One region of the Priestia sp. JV24 genome, then DNA from elsewhere that is predicted to be linked to it. Evidence: riboswitches for the same ligand, from Rfam matches in the RefSeq annotation. Region 1 holds a riboswitch; each other region holds the start of a gene.
The links. A riboswitch is a leader RNA that binds a small molecule or an ion and turns the genes downstream of it on or off. The one in region 1 is predicted to bind cyclic di-AMP.
Positions count from the first base shown of each region.

Region 1 (3,281 bases):
TCTCGATCAAAGGCCACATGCACTGCAATAACGGTATCGCCAATCGTTCTTGCATAATTTAATGAATTTTCTACTACCTTTGTCATTCCTGCTACAGGAACAATGACCACACTTCCTTCAAGCTTTCCAATCTTTTCTCCTTGCTTAATGCGAAGCTGCTCTCCTACCGCTTCATAATGCGTATGAATTCGATGGAAAATATAGACAATAACCGGTAAGAAAATGAGCACGGACCATACTTGTGAAAACTTCGTTGTAAACAAAATAATTAGCACCGTTAAGGTAATGAGGGCACCAATTAAGTTAATGGTTAGCTTCCCTTGCCAGCCGGCCGGCTTTTCTCTAAGCCATTTGACAATCATGCCTGTTTGAGAAAGCGTAAATGGAATAAACACCCCGACTGCATAAAGAGGAATTAATTGTTCAGTCGCTCCTTTAAAAGCTACAATTAAGACAGTAGAAGCAATTCCAAGGGTCACAATTCCATTTGAATAGCCTAATCGATCGCCACGAATTTGAAACATTCTTGGCATGTATTTATCAGACGATAAGTTGACAGCCAGCAAAGGGAAAGCTGAAAAGCCCGTATTCGCCGCTAGCACTAGAATTAGAGCTGTTGTGCCTTGAATAAAATAATAAAATCCATTTCGTCCAAACACACTCGATGCAATTTGTGATACAACCGTTTCATCTGCTTTTGGAGAAATGCCAAGCCAATAAGCTAAAAACGTGATGCCAGAAAATAAAACGGCTAAAATACCGCCCATCAGCATTAATGTATGAACAGCATTTTTTGCACCTGGCTCTTTAAAGTTAGGCACTGCATTTGAAATAGCTTCTACACCTGTCAATGCGGAACAGCCTGATGAAAAAGCTTTTAATAATAAAAACAAACTAATACCTGGCACTACTGTACCTAGAGATGGATGCAGCTCAGGTGAAACTTGACCCGTCGCTATTTTAAATAAGCCTACCGCTATTAACAAAATAAGAGCAATAACAAATAAATAAACCGGATAAGCTAATACGGAAGCGGATTCTGTTACACCACGTAAATTTAAGACGGTAATAAAAATCACCAGCAAACACGCAATTACTACATTGTAATGATGCAGCGCGGGAAAAGCCGAAGTTAAAGCATCGGTTCCTGCTGAAACACTCACAGCAACTGTTAAAATATAATCCACCAACAATGATCCCCCAGCGATAAGCCCGGGATTTTCCCCTAAATTGGTTTTCGAAACAATATAAGCTCCTCCGCCTTGCGGATACGCATAAATAATTTGGCGATATGAAAGAATTAAAGCCGTCAGCAGAACCAATACCCCAAGCGCAATTGGAATCGAATACCAATAGGCAAGGACGCCGACTGTTGCAAGTACAATCAAAATTTGTTCTGTTCCATAAGCCACTGAAGATAAGGCATCTGATGATAAAATAGCCAGTGCTTTAAGCTTACTAAGTTTTTGGTCGCCTAACTCTTTTGTTTTAAGCGGCTTTCCAATCAATAATCTTTTGAGAACTGAATAGTTCACGTAATTTCCCTCCGATGATTGCTTAGCTACTATTTACTGTTCATTGCTAAGCTCCGTTACAAGTTCATAAATAAGTGATATTATCCCTAAAAAGTACCTTTTTATGTTAAAAAAGCGCACAAAAAAAACACTAAGGGTTCTCAGCGTTTTTACACAGCTTAAACCTCCTCTCCAAAACGCTTATGGGGTTAGCTGTCGGATTCGGGCTATGAGAGTAGCCCTACCTTTTAAAAAAAGGATTCACCCCAAGTGACAATGCACAAATTTGGGTCCCCCACTTCTGACGAATTAAGCGATAACAGGTCAATATAATTTTCGGTTAAAGGGTATGATCGATAACATGTTTCTTTCATAACTATCCTTTGTTCTTAGATAATATACTCCCGTACAAATGGTTTGTAAAGCATTATTTTACGCAAACCATAAAATAGTGCTTAAGGCACTTTTAACAGAAAAACAAAAGGTCTTCTGCCCGCGTACAGAAGACTTTTTTGCTTTAACTTTTTGCTTTTAAAACGGCTGCTAGCTTGTTTTTCGTTTGAGGACCATAAATGCCATCCACATCATAAGGAAGATACACAAGCTGAAAACGTCTGACTGCATCTTTCGTTTGAACTCCATATATTCCGTCTACTGACCCTACTTTAAAATTAACTGCGTTTAATGCTTTTTGAAGCTGTTTCACGGCTTCTCCAGAATCACCTTGTTTTAAAATTCCATTTGGAAGTGGATACTGTTCCGAAGGTGGAGTTGGTGACGGTGTTGGAGATGGGTTTGGTGAAGTTCCTGAAGGAATAACAATTGTTTTTCCAACCTGTAGGGTTAAAGGATCAGAAAGCCCTTTATTTGCTTCTTGCAGCGCTTGTACTGTTATTCCGTACTTCTGTGCAATACTGTACAGCGTATCTCCTTGCTTGATCGTATACGTTTTTGTACCTGGTTCAGAAGGTGATGGATTTGGTGTCGGTGTCGGTGTTGGAGATGGTGATGGATTTGGAACTGCACGCCGAGGTAAATTTAAATATACGGCAATTCCTTTAGCATACGATTCACCCATACTTTTTAAAAAAGCTTCATTTTGAAGAAGTGCTGCATCGGCGCTCCTATCAATAAAAGCTATTTCAGTGAGTACTGCAGGCATATTTGTTAAGCGAAGCACCGCATAATTGGCTGATTTTCGTCCGCGATTCGGATGATTATACGACAGCAGCGTTGGCTGTACTTGACCGTGCACAATCGATTGAAACGTTTTACTGGCATTGCTAGCGCTTCTATAAACATAATCTTCGTATCCTGTTCCTCCACCGGCATTTACGTGAATAGACATAAACGCATCTGCGCCCCACGAATTAGCTTGAGAAGCTCGCTGAGATAACGATAAAAAAACATCTGTGGTACGAGTGGTTTTAATCGTAAAATCACTGTACATGCTATTTAAATAGCTTATTAAATATTGTTGAATTTTTAAAACTAAGTTTTTTTCATACAGTCCGTTCGCTCCAACTGCTCCTACATCTGCCCCACCATGTCCTGCATCAAGATAGATTTTTTTCATATTACTTGTCCCTCCTTATTGTTAACATATGCACGAGCGAAAAAAGTGCTACGTATACTAGCCTACCAGGTGAAAAATCACTAAAAAAAGACCCGCTGCCTAATGGTAACGGGTTATTCTGCTTTATAGACAGAATACTGAATAAGGGTAGCTCTCAAGGAGTGACAGCTATATGCAGAGTGTTGATTTGT
Region 1 covers NZ_JAPCIN010000023.1:27,094-30,374, forward strand. The annotation lists gene OK414_RS21430 (APC family permease) at 1-1,535, opposite strand, end outside; cyclic di-AMP (ydaO/yuaA leader) riboswitch at 1,698-1,840, opposite strand; gene OK414_RS21435 (N-acetylmuramoyl-L-alanine amidase) at 2,032-3,090, opposite strand.

Region 2 (3,281 bases), on a different contig from region 1:
ATCAGCCGAACGAATATGCGCATGAAGTATCAAGATTAGCTAATATGCTGTCAAACGGGGGCCTAGTTGTTCAAAAGTATGGAGATATTTTAAAGGGCCGTCGTTCAACAGCGACTCGAATTAAAGAGGGCTTTTTAGAACCAACGTTAAAAGAAGCTGTACCGGGTGACTTAGGCTTAGTGCTTCCTTACAATACGATGAAAAGCTTAATTGAAATGACAGAAGCACTGGATCATGTAACGCCTGGGTTAGCATCTGAACATACGCTGTTTTACGGTGTGGAAGCGAAATTTTACTCCGCCCGTCCGAAGTTAAATGATAAGTTTGAAACTGAAATTTCCGGTTTATACGTGGGAGGAGACGGAGCTGGTATTACGCGAGGACTCGCGCAGGCAAGTGCGTGCGGTGTGTGGGTAGCACGTGACATTGTTGAAAAATTAAAGAATCGCAAAGCAAGTTCTGAACCTGTTACTGTATAAAAAAAGAGGCCGTCACGGCCTCTTTTTTTATATGTGTTAAATAACGAAAGCGACTAAGTAAAAAGTAAAGAACTTGTACCGCTCCAACTCCGATAGTTTTATATGATAATTACCCGCTCTTTTTTAAAAAGTATGACGGAATACATCCTTCTATCGTGAGCAGAATTAAATAGAATAAGGCGAATTGACAATGTCCATTTCTTTGCATCAATAAATTCAGTGAAATTTTAGGGAGGGTATATCAAGCAGTACAATAAGGATAAAATCAACAGTTGGAAAGAGTTATTCTTTGATGAATAAAATATTTATGAAAGCAGTAAAGTACGCGAACGTTAGAATAATTATGCAAATTTATGAATGTAATTTAATGAGAAGAAAGTTCACTTTACAAACTATTTTTTGAATTAATTTTTTATCCATTAGATTTTAAGTCTTGTTAAATAACTGTTTGTGGTTTATTGAAATATGATGTAGATATTTTAAAATATAACAATTCTCAACTTTTTATGATAAAATCCTGCATTATTTTTGAATAAAAACTTGACAGAAACATATAAAATGAATTTTAATTAAAGTAAGAATTATTATCATGCAAAAATATTAAAGAAAATTATTTGCTTAATCTCTTTTGTTTTATAAGAGAACGGGGGACCCATATTTGTGCGTAGTGTACTTGGGGTGAATCTTGAATAAATCAAGTAGGGTAACTCACGTACCCGAATCCGACAGCTAACTCCGTAAGCATTCAGTGAGGGAATAACAGGTCTATGAAACCATGATATTCTCATGGTTTTTTGTATAGCTAAAAATATTCCTAAACTATTAATCTGAAAATTTTTAATATATTGTATATTTAGAGTGTTATCGCTCTCAATGCATGGTAAAATAAGTATGGTAGTTAGAATCATTCTAATATAATTTATTTATGGGAGGTAAATCTATGAAGCTATCGACAAAGATTATTATCGCGCTAATTGCTGGTGCTGTTGTAGGAGTGTTGATCAATGCTTTTGCTCCAAGTGCTTTTGCTCCGCTGGACAAGTACTTGTTTACACCGCTTGGCCAAATTTTCTTAAGCTTAATTAAAATGCTTGTTGTACCAATTGTGTTTTTCTCTATCACGTTAGGTGTAGCAGGTTTAGGAGATCCTAAAAAACTAGGAAGAATCGGGGCTAAAACAGTTTCCTACTTCCTAGTTACAACAACCGTTGCGATTATTATTGGTTTAGTTTTAGCATATGCAATTAAACCGGGTACGTTTGGATCTTTTGATACAAAAAACGCTTCTTTTGAAGCCGAAAAAGCACCGCCGGTTGGAGAGACATTCTTAAATATGATTCCAGTCAACCCAATTCAAGCGATGGCTGAAGGGAATATGCTTCAACTTATCGTTTTCTCTATCTTTATCGGTTTTGGTATTACGATGCTTGGAAGTAAAACAAAAGGGCTTTACAATTTACTTGAGCAAGGCAATGAATTGATGATGTATCTTGTAAATCTAGTGATGAAGTTTGCTCCTTACGGAACATTTGGGCTTCTTGCAACCGCGGTTGGAAGTCAAGGCTGGGAGGCAATTAAAGCGATGGGGCTGTACATGATTGTAGTCGTGCTCGCACTGTTTATCCATTCGATCGTAACATATGGGGGATCAGTCGCTCTTATGGCCAGACGTAATCCTATTGAATTTTTTAAAGGTTTTGCTCCTGCGATGACAGTTGGATTCAGTACATCAAGCAGTAATGCAACGCTTCCGATTTCAATGAATGTGGCTCAAAAAAATCTTCGTGTCCCGGAGTCCATCAGCAGTTTTGTCCAGCCATTAGGTGCTACCATTAACATGGATGGAACGGCAATTATGCAAGGTGTAGCGACTATTTTTATTGCACAAGTATACGGCGTTGACCTGTCGCTGGGTGCTCTTGTGACGGTTGTATTGACAGCGGTGCTTGCTAGTATTGGTACAGCAGGTGTGCCGGGAGTTGGTCTCATTATGCTAGCAATGGTATTGAGTTCGGTTGGCTTGCCTGTAGCAGGTATCGGATTGATTATTGGAATTGATCGCTTGCTTGACATGCTTCGTACATCTGTAAATATTACGGGAGACGCTGCGTGTGCCGTTATTGTGGCTGAGTCAGAAGCAAAACGTATCGATAAATCTGTAACGCAATCAGCTTAATAAGCGTAAAAGCTCTAGCTATATGCTAGGGCTTTTTTTATTGGCAAGAAACTCTTCGTTTCAGCATACAGTTTAATAAGAGTGTATGTTTGAAAGGAGAGTGCGGAAATGAATAAAACTCATGTAATAAAGCCGCTGCTCGACGACGACTACCCAGTTATTTCATATGGAAAAGGAATTTATTTGTACGACCAAGATGGAAAAAGGTACATAGATGCTTCGTCGGGGGCAGTTACAGCAAGTATCGGACACGGCGTAAAAGAAATTATTGATGCGATGACCGATCAGGCACAGAAAGTTGCGTTTGTATATCGGTCGCAGTTTACAAGTGATCCAACAGAAGCCTTAGCTAAGAAACTATGTGAATTAAGCAGCAATCATTTCCAGTGGAGCTTTTTTGTTAACAGCGGGACAGAAGCGACTGAAACGGCTATGAAAACGGCAATTCAGCATTTTCAAGAGCAAGGGAAGCCAACCAAAACAAAGGTTTTGTCACGCTGGATGAGCTATCACGGTATTACAATAGGAGCTCTGTCTATGTCAGGGCACGTTGGAAGACGAAAACGCTTCTCGTCTTTGCTTGAAGATTATCCTTCGGTTTCGCCTCCTTATTGCTATCGATGTCC
Region 2 covers NZ_JAPCIN010000022.1:359,710-362,990, reverse strand. The annotation lists gene OK414_RS21150 (NAD(P)/FAD-dependent oxidoreductase) at 1-479, shown strand, start outside; cyclic di-AMP (ydaO/yuaA leader) riboswitch at 1,085-1,239, shown strand; gene OK414_RS21145 (dicarboxylate/amino acid:cation symporter) at 1,420-2,655, shown strand; gene OK414_RS21140 (aspartate aminotransferase family protein) at 2,764-3,281, shown strand, end outside.
Region 2: another riboswitch for cyclic di-AMP. It lies ahead of OK414_RS21145 (dicarboxylate/amino acid:cation symporter); the one in region 1 lies ahead of OK414_RS21430 (APC family permease).

Region 3 (3,281 bases), on a different contig from region 1:
CCGCTGCGGCTGAACTGCAAAAAGGAACATCTCTTCAGGACGTTCAAAAAAAATATGCTGATGTCCAGACAGGCAGCAAAATAGAGAATGCTGATAATCTAAAGCTTTCAAGTCTATCTCCCTCTTTTATAGATGTTTTAAAAAAACAGCACATCGGAGAGAGTAGTAAGCCCATTAAAATGGGTAAAGTCTATTATATTCTTATTTTAAAACAAAAAGATAAAAAAACGGAATCAGAAGTCAAAGAAGAAATGATGAAAGAACTTGTTTTGAATCATATCAACCGGTATATCCAGGATGAACTGCCAAGGTTTCACGTGACTTTCAGCCTTAGGTAGTTCCCTTTTATATAGATTGATTGTTTCTCCAAAACAAGCAAGTAAAAGAGCTCTCTAGTACTAGAGAGCTCTTTTACATTTTTAAGTAGACAGAAATGTCGTCACCTGATAAAATGAAGTTGTAAAACTTTCATTATTCGGAAAATTTATACCCTCCAGCTTTGGAGGGTTATTTTTTATGCTGTTGGACGAATAAAAGAGGCTGGGACAAAAGTAGTTTAGTGGAAAGAAAATCCGAACGATCAATCCAATCGTTCGGATTTTTTCGTTACGTTTCAATCACTTTTCATCTTTTAAATGACTCAATAATGCAGGAGCCATCTCCACGTGAGAAAGGGCGATGTGTGAAATCGTTTTGGCATAAGGTGTAATTTCGTTAATAAATTGTTCGAGTACGTGCAGGTGAGGAAGCTGAAGCTTTGTAATAAAGCAGGCTTGCCCGGCGATGCGTTCACAGAATAAAGCGTAGGGATACTGAGAAATAAATCGTTTAAAACGCTCGTGCTCTCCGTTTTTCATCGTTACTTCAATAAAACACGACACGGGCAAATGCAGCTTTTCATAATCAATATCAATCGTATACCCTTTTATAACGCCAAAGCTCTCTAGCTGTCGTACTCGCTCTGCCACCGAAGGAGGAGACAAGTTAATTTGTTTTCCTAGCTCTCGTAAGGAAAGGCGGCTGTTTTGCTGCAGCGCCTGCAAAATCGATAAATCAATTTCATCAATTTTCAATTGAAAACCTTCTTTCTCATTAACGTTTCATTTGATTAGTAATAGTAGCTAAGATGTTTTATCTGTAATCTGAAATTTCCATTTTTCTTACTATAATAATTAAAAAGGAGTGAGTGAAAAATGGCAAGAGTTTTGTTAGCAAACGAAGAGGGAACAAATTTTGAAAAAGCATTGAATTTAATTCCGCATGTAAAAAGATTGTATGATGAGCTTTACGACACGCTTTGGAACAGCGATATAGTAGAAAAAGAGACTAAGGAAAAAATAAGGCTTTATCTAGCAGGTGTTAACGGCTGTGAGACGTGTATGAGCATGTCATATGTAGGCGATGAGACGATTAATCAAAAAGTGTTAAGAGAAAAAGAGCTGGAAGAAAAAGATCGACTGCTGTTTCGATTTATTGATGTATACCGGGTGCGTCCAAGGGAGTTGACGGATGCTGATATGAATCAATTAAAGAAATTTTACAGTGATACGCAGCTGTTAGAGCTTTTAGCTGTTATTAATTTATTTGATCAATTTCACAAAATGATTGTCAGTTTAGATTTATATGATTTTTGCAGCTTGCAGGGCAAGTGAGGTCTTCGCTAAAAATATCTTGACAGACAAAATCCACAGGAGTAAGATAGCTTTCGTAAAGTGAAACGTATCATGAATCGAATCGATTATTCTAAAAAATAGATCATAGATATTTGAATAAAAATCGCTTAATCCATTACGGAGCGGAGGACCCATTATGTACGCACATATTGTGCTCCGGGGTGAATCCTTAAAAAGGTAGGGTTACTCTTAAAACCCGAACCCGACAGCTAACTTCGCAAGCGTTTTGAGGGGGAAGAGTGTGGAAAAACACAGGAGCCTTCCTGTGTTTTTTTGCGCTTTTTTTAAGAAAAAGATGTAATTTTTTAGAAAAAGTATAAGCTAAGAGAACACACAGCAGTTGAAGAAAGGAATAAATACATTATGAAAAAACAGTTTGCTGTATTGGGATTAGGTCGTTTTGGAGGCAGTTTGGTTGAAGAGTTTGCTAATCTGGATGTGGATGTGCTCGCTATTGACCGCAATCAGGAGGTAGTAAATAAATTTAGCAACTCAGCTACATATGTTGTGCAAGCAAACGCGATTGATGAAGCTAGCTTAAAGGGGCTAGGTATTCGCAATGTTGATCATGCTCTTATTTCGTTTGGAGATGATATCGAAGCAAGCGTGCTGGCAACGATGCTTTTAAAAGATATGGGCGTTAAGCAAGTATGGGTAAAAGCAGTGAATATGTATCATCAAAAAGTGCTCGAAAAAATAGGAGCGGATAAAGTCATTCACCCTGAGCGCGATATTGCTAAGCGTATTGCTCATCACGTGGTGTCAGAAAAAATCATTGATTATATTGAATTGTCAAAGGATTATAGTATCGTCGAAATTGTCGCCTCTAAGAAACTTCATAATAAAACGCTGTTTGATTTAAACATTCGTGCCAAGTATGGCTGCAATATTATCGGCTTTCAGCGAAAAGACGGGGAAATGGTGATCTCGCCTACCGCGCATGAAATAATTGAACAAGGAGATATGCTGATTGTCATCGGACATAACCGCGATTTGAACCGTTTTGAAGAAGAAGGAGTTTAACTTATGAAAAAACAAATCATTAAACTCACTCCTCCGCAGCTGCTTGTCTCCATTTTTGGCGGAGGAATTATTATGGGTGCTCTTCTATTGATGATGCCTGTTTCTACTACTGAGCCAATCCGGTGGGTAGATGCCCTTTTTACGTCTACTTCCGCTATGACAGTAACCGGCTTAGCCGTCGTAGATACAGGTACCCGTTTTACCGTCATCGGTCAAATCATTATTATGCTGTTAATTCAAATAGGCGGTCTTGGCATTATGTCATTTGCCGTGTTGATTTTTATGATGCTAGGTAAAAAAATTGGATTTAAAGAGCGTATGCTCGTTCAGCAGGCACTAAATCAAACGAGCGTCGGCGGAGTTGTCCTGCTAGTTAAAAGGCTGTTTATCTTTTCATTTTTAATTGAGTTTGTTGCACTTATCTTTCTAGCGATACGCTGGGTTCCGGAGTTCGGATGGTCTAAGGGGCTGTTCTTTAGCTTGTTTCATTCAATTTCGGCTTTTAATAACGCAGGGTTTGGACTACTTTCTGATAACTTAGTGCAGTATGTTGGAGATCCTATTATTAACATAACGATTTCTTTT
Region 3 covers NZ_JAPCIN010000022.1:228,010-231,290, reverse strand. The annotation lists gene OK414_RS20445 (peptidyl-prolyl cis-trans isomerase) at 1-338, shown strand, start outside; gene OK414_RS20440 (Lrp/AsnC family transcriptional regulator) at 618-1,073, opposite strand; gene OK414_RS20435 (carboxymuconolactone decarboxylase family protein) at 1,194-1,652, shown strand; cyclic di-AMP (ydaO/yuaA leader) riboswitch at 1,768-1,912, shown strand; gene OK414_RS20430 (potassium channel family protein) at 2,037-2,696, shown strand; gene OK414_RS20425 (TrkH family potassium uptake protein) at 2,700-3,281, shown strand, end outside.
Region 3: another riboswitch for cyclic di-AMP. It lies ahead of OK414_RS20430 (potassium channel family protein); the one in region 1 lies ahead of OK414_RS21430 (APC family permease).